3 regions of the Exiguobacterium sp. U13-1 genome follow, and region 3 is predicted to be linked to each of the others. Evidence: riboswitches for the same ligand, from Rfam matches in the RefSeq annotation. Region 3 holds a riboswitch; each other region holds the start of a gene.
What was found. A riboswitch is a leader RNA that binds a small molecule or an ion and turns the genes downstream of it on or off. The one in region 3 is predicted to bind lysine.
Positions count from the first base shown of each region.

Region 1: it holds a riboswitch for lysine, as region 3 does, so the genes downstream of both, ESP131_RS01845 (Na+/H+ antiporter NhaC family protein) here and ESP131_RS03450 (amino acid permease) in region 3, are expected to answer to the same signal.
Region 2: it holds a riboswitch for lysine, as region 3 does, so the genes downstream of both, ESP131_RS04995 (aspartate kinase) here and ESP131_RS03450 (amino acid permease) in region 3, are expected to answer to the same signal.

Region 1 is NZ_CP015731.1:349,208-353,497, reverse strand. It holds gene htpG (molecular chaperone HtpG) at 1-203, shown strand, start outside; gene ESP131_RS01845 (Na+/H+ antiporter NhaC family protein) at 269-1,852, opposite strand; lysine riboswitch at 1,964-2,142, opposite strand; gene ESP131_RS01840 (uracil-DNA glycosylase family protein) at 2,235-2,972, opposite strand; gene ESP131_RS01835 (heme oxygenase) at 3,097-3,417, opposite strand; gene ESP131_RS01830 (methyltransferase) at 3,507-4,166, shown strand; gene ESP131_RS01825 (ABC transporter ATP-binding protein) at 4,176-4,290, shown strand, end outside.
Region 2 is NZ_CP015731.1:974,953-979,242, reverse strand. It holds gene dapA (4-hydroxy-tetrahydrodipicolinate synthase) at 1-275, opposite strand, end outside; gene ESP131_RS05000 (aspartate-semialdehyde dehydrogenase) at 293-1,285, opposite strand; gene ESP131_RS04995 (aspartate kinase) at 1,299-2,498, opposite strand; lysine riboswitch at 2,611-2,788, opposite strand; gene argH (argininosuccinate lyase) at 2,859-4,229, opposite strand; gene ESP131_RS04985 (argininosuccinate synthase) at 4,226-4,290, opposite strand, start outside.
Region 3 is NZ_CP015731.1:638,909-643,198, reverse strand. It holds gene ESP131_RS03455 (solute:sodium symporter family transporter) at 1-823, opposite strand, end outside; gene ESP131_RS03450 (amino acid permease) at 976-2,457, opposite strand; lysine riboswitch at 2,589-2,777, opposite strand; gene ESP131_RS03445 (MarR family winged helix-turn-helix transcriptional regulator) at 2,943-3,398, shown strand; gene ESP131_RS03440 (diguanylate cyclase) at 3,536-4,290, shown strand, end outside.

The DNA of each region.
Region 1 (4,290 bases), 290 kb from region 3:
ACGAAGGGGTAGAAGCGGTCAAGATTCTTGAATTGAATCCGTCACACGCGGTATTCCACTCTCTTGAAACGGCGTATCAAAACGATCGTTCGAAATTCGAGCGCTATACCAAACTGATGTACCAACAAGCATTGCTTGTCGAAGGGCTTCCACTCGAGGATCCAGTAGCGTTTGCGAATGATGTGTGTTTACTGATGGTGTGAAACGAATAGATATAAAAAAGGCATTGGATGCGCGCATCCAATGCCTTTTTTCGTAAAATGCTACATTAATCCGTCTGTAAATCCGAAGCGGTTTCTCCTTTTTTTGAGAGAACGTTCAAGACGACGATGAAGAGTACGAATGTGACAAGAGCTCCGATGAAACCGTAGACCGAAGACTCCGTGAAACCGATGACTAAATAACCGACTGCTGCAGTGACGGCACCGACTAGCGCATACGGTAACTGTGTCGTAACGTGGTCGATATGATGTGATCCAGCCCCTGTCGAACTGAGGATCGTCGTATCGGAAATCGGTGAACAATGGTCACCGAAGACAGATCCAGCAAGAACGGCAGCAAGCGTCGGTAACAAGAGTGAGGCATCGACAGCCATGACGAGATCCGCACCGATTGGCAACATGATCCCGAATGTGCCCCAACTTGTTCCTGTCGAGAATGCCATCAAGCCGGCAATCAAGAATAACAAGAATGGCAAGTACGAAGCAGAAATCGAGTTGCTGACGAAGCTTGCAAGATAGTCACCGGTTTTCATGTCACCGATGACAGCGATGATCGTCCAAGCGAATAACAGAATCACGACTGCTGGCCACATCGAACGCATACCAGCAACGATGCTTACCCGGTAATCGCGACCCGGAATTTTCCGTCCGATCAGCATCAGGAAAGCGACGATTAAACTAATGACGACACCTGCGACGAGTGAACGTGTGACGTCTGTCGATTCAAATGCTCCAATTAAAGTAAACGGGCGATTGTCGGCAGCAAGTGCCTGAGCACCTGTTCCGAGCAACGCACTGATCGTAGCGATGACGAGAACGACGATCGGAACGACGAGATCCCGTACTTTTCCATTCGTATGTTCGTTGACCTCTTTTGCCATCCCCATCGGTGTTCCTTTTGATGCATCAAAAAGTTCACCTTTCGCGGCACGACGTTCATGCTGTTTCATCGGTCCGACAGAGACGCCAGAGTAAGCGATGTAAAGTGTTAAAAGTAACGCGAAAATCGCATAGAAGTTCATTGGAACGATCATCATGAAGGCACTAAACGCTGAGTAATCCGTAATCGAGTGCGTCGTTAAGATACCGGCGATGATGGAGATGATGAATGCGCCCCAACTCGAAAGCGGACTGATGACACAAACAGGCGCAGCTGTTGAGTCGATCAAATAGGCAAGTTTCGCTCGTGAGACACCACGACGATCCGTTAACGGACGACTAACGTTTCCGACAGCAAGACTATTGAAGTAATCATCGATGAAAATCAAGATACCGAGTCCGAAGGCGACTAAGCGTGCACCACGCGCCGTTTTGACGTGCGTAGAAGCCCATTCACCGAAGGCACGAGCGCCACCTGATGTCTGAATGAGCGTGGAAAGGACGCCGAGCAATAACAAGAAGACAAGTAATAAGACGTTCCACTCGTTCAAGGCACCGTCCGCCCAAAACAGGCTGAAGATGTTCTTGCCGAGATAGGTTATCGTATCGATCGGATTAAAACGGTGGAGTAACAGGGCACCGACGAGAATGCCGACACCTAACGAAAGAACGACCTTTCGTGTAAAGATGGCTAATAAGATAGCTAGTAAAGCAGGTACAAGGGCAATGATGGAATCTGAATAGTTGACCATGAAAAATATCCTCCTCTTTAATAAATGGCTTAAAGATGAGACCCCGCGGCACAAAAAAAGCAAGGGCACCGGCAACAAAGCCGACACCCTCGCTGGATGCGTCTTTCTTAGCCGAATTGGAGCGCTCCATACAAGTACTATGTATGGCAATCGATCGGGTGTTTCCCGAATCGACCAACGACGATATGTTAGACACATACTGTCATTTCGGCGATGTCACCTTTCCTGTAGTCGTCTTCGTTGTCATCCTCGGACCAAGTACTGATTGAAATCGCGCCTCTACCTCATCGATAGAATAGTCATATTCTGTTCTTATGGACACTTTATCATGTAATTCAGAAACGATTCAACCATATATTCTGATAATTTAAGATAAAGTTATTTATTCAGCAAAATGTTGAATGAGCTGTTTCATCAAATAGGCTTGGTTTTCTTCGAATTGTTTTTTTCGATGACCATTCGCACCAGAGGGATGAGGGAATCCCGAAAGAAGCTGATGCTGTTCGATTCGTCCGTCATGAATCAACCCACGGACTTGTGTCTCGACGACACGACCGAGCGGAATCAATAGCGCCGGTTCGCGTAGCTGATTGATTTCAGCGACGAAGTGTTCTTCTGCATAATGTTTTAGCAAAGGACTACGGCTGATTTTCGGTTGATGACCCGAGTAATTCTTTTCGCGATAAAAGACGGGTTGCTTTAACAGCGACGTCGGTTGCAATAATTTTTGATGTTGATGAAATAAGCTAGCTGTCGTCTCAATTCCGAGCAATGCTGGAAGTTCGAGTGTATCAAGCATCTGAACGAGGTTACGTCGCATCGTTCCGGCAAAGCTTGCTGTATATTTGACGAGGCGTGCCGTCTCTTCTAATGAAACACCATGATGGAGGGCATCCGTCGCTTCTTCGAAAGCGATTCGCATCTGTTCAAAACCTGGTGTGATCCCGATGATGACGACTTTTGCTTCAGTATTGACATATTCGCCAATCGGAGAGTAATAGACGGTCAGCTCGTTCTCCTGTTGCAATAAAAAATCGTCCGTCCATAATTCATCACGTCGTAACGTACGATCGTCAGGTAAGCTACGAATGGCTTGTTCAAATATAGTTAATGAATTCATGAAGGACCCTCTCTCTCTGTAATGGCACTATGATAACAAATAATACCATTTGTGACAATTCGACCCTTTCACTATTTGTATATAGGTATCTAAAAAAGGACTCGAGACGAGTCCTTTTCGTGCATCATGCGCGTTCTTTGACCGAAGCGACTTCATATGTCAGAATCTCGCTGCCGAGCATTGGCGATTCTCCTGCCTCACTACTCGCAGGTCGACTATGTGACGCTTTGAAATCGTCACTTTCCCGCCACGCTTGAAAACTCTTCATGTCTTCCCAGTACATGTTGACGTTCATTTCATCGTGTTCTTCGATATTTTGCGTCAATAAGACCTCGACGCGGATGAATCCGTCCATCGTATCGAGTCCACTTGGACGCGTAAAACGAGGAGCGAGAGCTGCAGCCATCCCTTTTTTGACTTTAATCCGGTTCGTAACGACGATCATCATAAAATCCCCTTTCAAAAAACGAGTAACGTACTTCTTCAGTATAGTACGATGAGGGTAAGAATGCCGGAAAGAAGGAACAAAAGACGATGAATGAACAGGAATACGATCAACGATTACGAATCGAGACCATTGAGATGCAACATCTATATGGTGTGTTTAGTCACTATAATCGATATGAACCGACACCTTATGCGGCACTAGACGAATTATGCGAAACCTATCCGTTTCAAAAACAGGACACTGTCATTGATTTCGGGTGTGGGAAAGGGCGTTTGAACTTTTACTTACACGACCGATTCGATTGTTCCGTCATCGGAATCGAGATGAATGGACAATTTTACGAAGATGCGCTTCGGAACATGGCGAATTACGAAAGTAGACGAAAGCGACGTTCGGGAAGTTTACGATTTGAACAGGCGTATGCTGAGCAGTACGTCATTCCGGACGAGGCGAATAAGTTTTATTTCTTCAATCCATTCTCTTCCCAAATTTTCATGAAAGTGATTGATCAGATTTTAAGTTCGGTCGAGCGTTCCTCGCGTTCGGTAGATCTCATCTTGTATTACCCGACCGATGAATACCGGGAATATTTAGAGCGACATACCGTATTCGAGCAAGTCGATGAGATTCGATTACGAGACCTCTACGAAAAAAATCATGACGAGCGGTTCGTCATCTATCGCTTTGATCCGAACAAACTGCTTCAAAACGGGTATGAATACAGTGATGAGAAAAATAGGGGATGAGGAGGTCGGATGATGATCCGTTTGGAGCATGTCACGAAAGAGTTTGCACCGGGGCGTGGGATATTCGATGTCAGTTTTACAGTTGATCCGGGTACGATATTCGGTTTCATCGGACCAAACGGAT
Region 2 (4,290 bases), 340 kb from region 3:
GCGAGTAACGTCTTCTCGATTGTTGCTGCCGTGTTGTTCGAACCCGTTCCGGCAATGACTGGTACTCGTCCTGCCGTGATTTGAACGGCAGTCGCCAGTAGTTGTTCGAATTCCGTGTTCGTCAGTGTCGATCCTTCTCCTGTCGTTCCTCCGACGACAAGCGCCTGAATTCCTGCTGCGAGTTGTTGCTCGATCAAGCGTTCGAATACGTGTAGATCCAACTCGCCTGCTTCATTAAATGGTGTGACGAGCGCTGTACCTGCTCCTTTGAACATGAAGAACTCCTCCTTTTTTATGAATGAATCGACTGTTCGATTGCTTGGCGTGCGACTTGTACGGCATTCGAGGCGGCACCTTTTCGAATGTTGTCGGCTACACACCAGAGATGGAACGTGTTCGCGAGACTATCATCTTGTCGAATCCGACCGACGTAGACGTCGTCCGTACCACTTGCATCGAGTGGCATCGGATAACGCGTATTCGCGACATCATCGATGAGGACGACGCCCGGTGCGCCTTCAAGTGCTTCACGGATCGCTGCAACCGTCGTCGGCTGCGTAAACGTGACGTTGATCGCAACCGAGTGAGAATTCGTGACTGGAACACGCACACATGTCGCACTGACTGGTAGTGCTGGAAGATTGAAGATTTTCCGTGTTTCGTCAATCATCTTCTGCTCTTCTTTCGTATAGCCGTTCTCAAGGAACACATCGATATGTGGCAAGATGTTATCGTGAATCGGATGCGGATAATTGACGGGCTCTTCTCCCCGTGCTCCACGTGCCAGATCCTCGATTCCTTTTTGACCAGAACCGGATACGGCCTGATACGTCGTATAGTTGACACGCTCGAATCCCAGTGACTGGAGCGGTGCTAAGGCGACGACGGATTGAATCGTCGAACAGTTCGGATTTGCGATCAAGCGGTCCGTCGCTTGAATCGCTTGTGGATTGACTTCTGGCACGACAAGCGGAATCGTCTCCTGCATCCGGAAAGCACTTGAATTATCAACGACGAGTGTTCCGTTTTCAGCTAGTAACGGGGCATATTGTTCACTGATCGTTCCGCCCGCTGCGAACAACGCGACATCGATCCCGTCTTCCGTGATATTTGGTGTCAGCGCTTGGATCGTGATGGCTTCTCCCTTGAACTGTACCGTGTTCCCTGCTGAACGAGCAGAAGCGTAAGCGGACAGGCGGCTGACCGGGAAGTCCAGTTCGGCTAGTACTTGTAACATTTTTTGACCGACGGCGCCGGTTGCTCCAATGACTGCTACATGATACATCCTGTTTTCCTCCTTATAACTCGAACGCGTTTGCAATCGCTGCAACCGTCCGTTCAATATCTGCTTGTGCAATCGTGTATGAGATGCTGATTTCTGAAGTCGTAACTTGATAGAACGGAATGTTCTCTGCTCGGAAGATTGCGAACAATTTCGAAGCGACACCTGTTGCATCCCGCATCCCGATTCCGACGACAGATAATTTCGCATGTTGATTATGGCGATCGACCTTGACTGTCGTGAAGCGATCCATGATGTCTTTCAATGCTTCATCGAGGAACTCTTCCTCATCGAGTGGACATGAGAACGATAAGAAAATGTCACTGTCGAACGTCGTTTGACTGATCATGTCGATGTTGACGTGGCGATTGGATAACAGTTCGAAGATATCGGCTACTGCTGCATTCGTTTGCGGTACGTGTTTGATTGATACCGTCAAGACGTTCTTCGTCACACTAACACTCGTCACCGCTTTTTGTTCCATTGTTTCCGTCGCTCCCATGATCCATGTTCCCCTTTTCGATTCAAGTGTTTTCCCGACGAAGATGTGTACGCCGTATTTTTTTCCTAGTTCGACACTTCGCATTTCCATGACCTTCGACCCGAGGGCGCTCATTTCCATCATCTCATCATACGAGATATGTGGAATCGGTTGAGCGGCGGCATGGATTCGCGGATCAGCTGTATAGACACCGTCGACATCGGTATAGATTTCGCACCGTTTATCAAGGACTGCCGCAAGGGCAACTGCCGTTGTATCCGACCCACCCCGTCCAAGCGTCGTGACATCACCGAGTTCGTTGACACCTTGGAATCCGGCGACGATGACGACATCGTACGTTTCGAGTTTTTGTCGTAACAGATCTCCATCGATCTGTTTGATCTTACTTTTCGTATGCACACCCATCGTGCTGATCCCTGCTTGTGCGCCAGTTTGCGATAACGCTTTGACGCCGAGTGAGTTGAGGGCGATGCTGAGTAATGAAATCGTCTGTTCTTCTCCGATGGCAAGCAGCCGATCGAGTTCTCGCCGCTCGGGGCGATCCGTGATGGCTTGCGCCTGAGCGATCAAAGAATCTGTCATCTTGCCCATCGCCGAAACGACGACGACGAGTTTTTCACCTTCGGCTGCGCGACTCTTCAAATAATTCGCAATAGACTGAATCTGTTCGACAGTCGCAACCGAGCTTCCACCAAATTTAAGTACAGTTGTCACAATCCTATCTCCTTTGTCCCGATACAGAAAAAAACGACGGGCCGGTAGGAGCGTTCCTACGGCCCGTCGTTATCACGATCGGACAAACGAAGACGAAGTCATTCGTTCTTTTACGTAAGATAGCGCTCCGAAACATCGGTTTCGGCAGTACAACGGATCTTAACCGTTGTACCAGCAAACAAGAGTAAGCATCTTCTCGTTCACTTCGGCGGACTTCCCCTTTCACATCATTCGGCATGCTTGCCTTCAAGAATGATGCTACTCATGTCATCCGCGCCTCTATCTGTCGGTTGTTAGTTACAGTTATAGCAGACATCTTTTGTTAAATCCAGTCATTTGACTGATTTTTTTCAAAATTCGTCAATTCGCAAGATGCTGTTTCGCAAGTTCGAGTTGCTCTGAAACGGCAGCAAACCCTGTACCGCCGTAACTTGTCCGGCGTGCCACTGCTTGAACCGGATCGAGGAGCGGATAGACTTCTTCTGTGATATCAGGATGGAATGTTTGATACGTCTCAAGGTTCAAATCTTTCAAGAAACAGCCATTCTGTACACAGTAAAGGACAGCCTTCCCAACGATTTCATGTGCTTCTCGGAATGGTATGCCTTTCGTCACGAGGTAGTCGGCGAGTTCCGTTGCGTTCGAGAAGTCTTGCATTGTCGCCTTCTTGAGCGCTTCGGTCTTAAACGTCGCGGATTCAATCATTCCGGTGAAGATTTGAACGGACTGGAGGACGGTATCCGCTGTATCGAAGACCCCTTCTTTATCCTCTTGCATGTCTTTATTGTAAGCGAGCGGTAATGCTTTCATCGTCGTTAAGAAGCCCATTAGATTGCCGTAGACACGTCCTGTTTTCCCACGAATCAATTCCGCGAAATCAGGATTTTTCTTTTGTGGCATCATGCTCGATCCTGTCGAGAAGGCATCGGACAACTCGATGAAGCCAAATTCTTGCGACGCCCAGATGATGATTTCTTCACAAAAACGTGATAGATGCATCATGACGGTCGAGGCGATCCCGAGGTATTCGATGACAAAGTCCCGGTCGGAGACGGCGTCGAGGCTGTTCGGATAGATCGATTCAAATCCGAGCAACTCGGCAGAACGGAAACGATCAATCGGGAATGTCGTACCGGCGAGCGCGCCTGCCCCGAGCGGTGATTTCCGGATTCGTTTTTGGTTGTCCGTCAACCGTTCAACGTCCCGTTCAAACATCCAGAAGTACGCAAGCAAGTGATGCGCAAGCGAGATCGGTTGCGCCCGTTGCAAATGTGTATAGCCCGGCATGACCGTCTCGATATGTTGCTCGGCTTGTTCCGTGATGACCGATTGGAGCTCACGTAATGCCGTCGTCAACGCTTCGACATGTTGCTCCATCCATAGATGCAAGTCGGTTGCGACCTGGTCGTTTCGACTCCGTGCCGTGTGCAGTTTCCCTGCGACTGGACCAATCTGTTCCGTCAACAACCGCTCAAGGTTCATATGAATGTCTTCATCCGCTAGCGTATACACATGATCCGCTACTGTCGCTTCTAGTTGCTTTAGTCCTTGCTCGATTTGTGTCCACTCGTCTTGAGCGAGGATTCCTTGTTCAAATAACATCTGCGCGTGCGCAAGACTTCCTTTCAAATCGACACTTGCTAACTTTTGATCGAACGTGATCGATGCTCCGAAGGCTTCCGCTTGAGCGGAAGCACTTTCCGTAAAACGTCCACCCCAGAGTTTGGTCATTTCGTCACACCCGCCTGACGATGAACACTTGCATGCGTCGAAACAGCAAGACCGTGTAATT
Region 3 (4,290 bases):
CCCCGAGCACACGTTGAATGACATATTGATTGAGTGACCAATAAAATAAGTTCGCAAATAGGATGCCCGTGAAAATCGAAAAGAACGGAACGGCATCGGTTGAGCTTCCGATTGCGTTCAGCTTCTCCGGTTGCACAGTCGCAATCGTCTTCATTCCTTGAAGCAAATTCCCGTCACCCAGCGCGATAAAGCCAAGCACCGGAACTAGGAATCCAACGAAGACAAGCCCAATCCCGTTCAAGGTATCGGAGACAGCCACCGCACGTAGTCCTCCAAAAATTGCATAAATCGCTCCGATGATTCCAACGACCCAGACGACTAACCAAAGGGATTGCGTATAACTGAGACCAAATAATTCCGGAACATCGAACAGCTGCAAGACAGCAATTCCACCCGAATAAAGCATCGAAGGAATCGTGACACACATATATCCAAGTAAAAAGAGTAAGACTGTCATCCGGCGAACCGTCTCATCATACCGGTGACTTAAGTATTCCGGTAATGTCGAGATACCTAGCCCGAGAAATTTCGGGAGCAGATAGATGGCCATGATGATTGCAGCAAATCCCGCCGTAACTTCCCATGCCATACTCGACATATTCCCCATGAAGGATTGTCCATTGAGTCCAATCAACTGTTCTGCCGACAAATTCGTCAGTAGTAATGATCCGGCAATGAAAACGCCACTTAGACCTCGCCCCGCTAAGAAGTATTCATCGACGCCTTGTGTTTTCCCACGCGTCAATCGATAGGATATGTAGGCAACGAGCAACATGAAAAACGCTGCAGAACCTAATGTGAAAAATAATTCAGATGTAGTCATGCGTCTCCCCCCTATTCTTCATTCATGTTTTCTATTCTTGTAATATGTATTCATTGATTCCTTTTTTATACTTTTCCAAAACTATATTTTAGAAAACGTTTTCATTTAAAGAAATAAAAAAACCACCTTCATTATAGAAGGTGGTTCACACATTACGATTGACGCGGATGTTCTGGGAAGTCCATCTCGTCATAACGAACGATCGACGTCCGGTTTTTGAATTTATGTCCTAACCAGAAGGCAAGGAACAATGGAATACCGACGTACGTCGCAGCAATCCCAACCCAATCGATTTGATCAGCGAGGAATGCGGCATAGTTTTGACCAACGATGACAAGGAAACAAAGACCGAATGCGAACAGCGGACCGAACGGGAACGCTGGTGCAACATATGGTAAGTCTTTCAACGAGTGACCTTGTGCAACGAATCCTTTACGGAAGCGATAGTGACTGATCGCAATCCCGAGCCATGCGATGAATCCTGTCATCCCGGAAGCATTGAGTAACCACAGGTAGACTTGTCCACCAAACATCGACGTCAAGAAACAGAGCGCACCGACTGCACCTGTTGCAAGCAAGGCGTGACGGGGTACACCGTTTTTCGAGACTTTCGCGAATAACTTCGGTGCATCGCCTTGGCGCGCAAGTGTATACAGCATCCGTGTCGAAGCATACATGCCTGAGTTTCCGGCAGATAGAACAGACGTCAAGATGACAGCGTTCATGAGTGCTGCTGAGAACGCAAGACCTGCTTTTTCAAAGACGAGCGTAAACGGACTAACCGCTACGTCCGTAATGTCATTCGAAACCAAGTTCGGACTCGTATACGGAATGAGCATTCCGATGACGAAAATCGCGAAGACGTAGAAAAGTAAGATACGCCAGAAAACTTGTTTGACTGCTTTAGGAACGTTCTTTTTCGGGTCTTCTGACTCACCCGCGGCAATCCCGACGAGCTCCGTTCCTTGGAAACTGAATCCAGCAACAAGAATGATTCCGATGACGGCAGGAATCCCACCGACGAACGGTGCATCGCCAAGAGCAAAGTTTTTAAAGCCAACCGGTGGCTCCGATGTAAAGACACCGAAAATCATCGCAACACCGACGACTAAGAAGACGATGACGGTAACGACTTTAATCATCGCGAACCAATACTCCGCTTCCCCGAATCCTTTAACGGAGAAGTAGTTCAAGCCAATCATGAGTAAGAGGAACAAGGCACTGAAATAAAATCCAGGAACATCCGGGAACCAATACGTCATGACGATTTGTGCTGCGACGAGCTCGACTGCGATCGTGACTGCCCAGTTGTACCAGTAGTTCCAGCCGAGTGCAAAGCCGAATGATGGATCGACGAATTTCGTTCCATATGTCGAGAAGGATCCAGCGACCGGCATGTACGCTGCCATTTCACCAAGACTTGTCATTAGGAAGTAGACCATCAGACCAACGATTGCATACGATAGGAGCGCACCACCTGGTCCTGCTGCTGCGACGGAAGCACCGGACGCAATGAAGAGTCCTGTTCCGATCGCTCCACCGATGGCGATCATTGACATATGACGGGCTTGTAATCCACGTTTTAATCCTTCTGCTGTCGAATCTGTTGTTTGTTTCACATCTAGATTGTTCATTTCGTTCGCTTCTCTCTTTAATAAATTTTTGAGAGGACACTTTTTGAATGAAAAAACAAAAAGCGCCCTCATCTTCCAGATGGAAGATGAGAACGCAACATAATAAAATGGATGCGCCTCATTCTACCGTCGTGAAAGATAGCTCTCCACAAGTAGGTGATACCCGACTTGTGACAGTATTAGACCTATTTGATCTAATCCCAATCGATCATCTTCAAAGCGATGATTGATTTCGGCAATTCTTCCTTTCAGGTCACCTCATCTGTCGCTTGACGACATCCGTAACCGTACTCTTAAGAACTGCAACCTCCATCCCACTGGTTGAGTGAGAACTGAATTAAGTTAGTTATTACTACGCCATATTACACAAAACGCCACGAAATTGTCAATTGCCTTTTTCGAATCTGGGGTAGTCGATGGTAAAAATCCGATATGTTTAGTACACTAAATGGTAGAAGTCCACTGAGAGAAAGGATGCTGCTTGCATGCCACAGGAACGTGATTTGCTAACTTATCGACTCGAGGAACAAATGCGTGTCATTCTTCGTACCCTGCGACGTGAACTTAACCGGCTATTTGAAGGAACGGCGACCCGGAGTGAGTTTTTCATCTTACGAAGCCTTTCAGAAAATGGTCCTCAGCGCCCGACGCTTCTTGCGGAACAATTTGAGCTCGCGACGAGTCAAGTCACTGCTTTGACGGATAAGCTGTATAAACAAGGATATGTCACCCGAACACGTTCGACGGAAGATCGTCGTTCAATCGTCCTCGCTTTGACGGAGGACGGTGAACGTGCATTTCGGGATCTCGAAATCGTCCGGAAAAACTATTTACAAGATCGCTTCGGCACATTGACAGAAGAAGAGCTTGAAACGATGGTTCATGTTTTTAATAAAATTTTACAGACGATGGATGAGGATACACTTACTTCGTCTTCTTAAAAACGGTAGATTTTCTACCGTTTTTTCTATTTTATCTAAAGATTTCCCTCTGTCTAACCGTTATCTACTTGAGTATACTGGAAGTATATATATGGAAATCTGTTAGCTGGGGGAGTTGGGAGGATTTGTTGTCCATCATGAATCAATTCATCATTAACTTTTGTCTACTGTTTACAACGATTACTCTCTTGTTCTTACCGTTTCGAAATCAACCGCGTATTTCATTGAACTCCAAATGGAGCATTCGACTTATACTCGGAGCGATCTGTGGTCTGATTGCGGTTTTATTGATGTTCAATGGGATCCAAATCGATGTCGCCCGTGTTGATTTACGTATCGTTCCCGTCGCGATCGCCATGCTGTTCGGTGGTTTTCCAAGCGCCATCGTTGCGGGTGCGATGATCATTGGGACACGTTACTTTTTAACACCAGTTGATCAAATGGAAGGTTTTTATTTATCTACGCTGATCATCGTCTTGTTCATCACGACAATCGGAATCATTCGTCGATTCGTCCATGTCTCGATGCGTCATTTTCAGCTTATGGTGTTGGTCGGTATTCTCTATTCGTTACCCGCCATCTACATCCTGACGCACAGCTGGTCGACATTCTTTAAAATCTCGATTGCGTACGTCTTCTTTAATTTATTAGCTGGCTTTGTCGCTTTTCGATTGCTAACGGAATTACGCCGTCACTTCGAAAACATCCAGTATCAGCAGAAACTCGCCATGACGGATGCATTGACAGGGCTCGCCAATCGTCGTCGTCTTGATGACTCCCTTTCGCTTGTCGGTTCGACCGACCAAGGCTATTCGCTTGTACTCATCGATATCGATTTCTTCAAGCATGTCAATGATACATATGGTCATGATGCGGGCGATGATGTGTTACG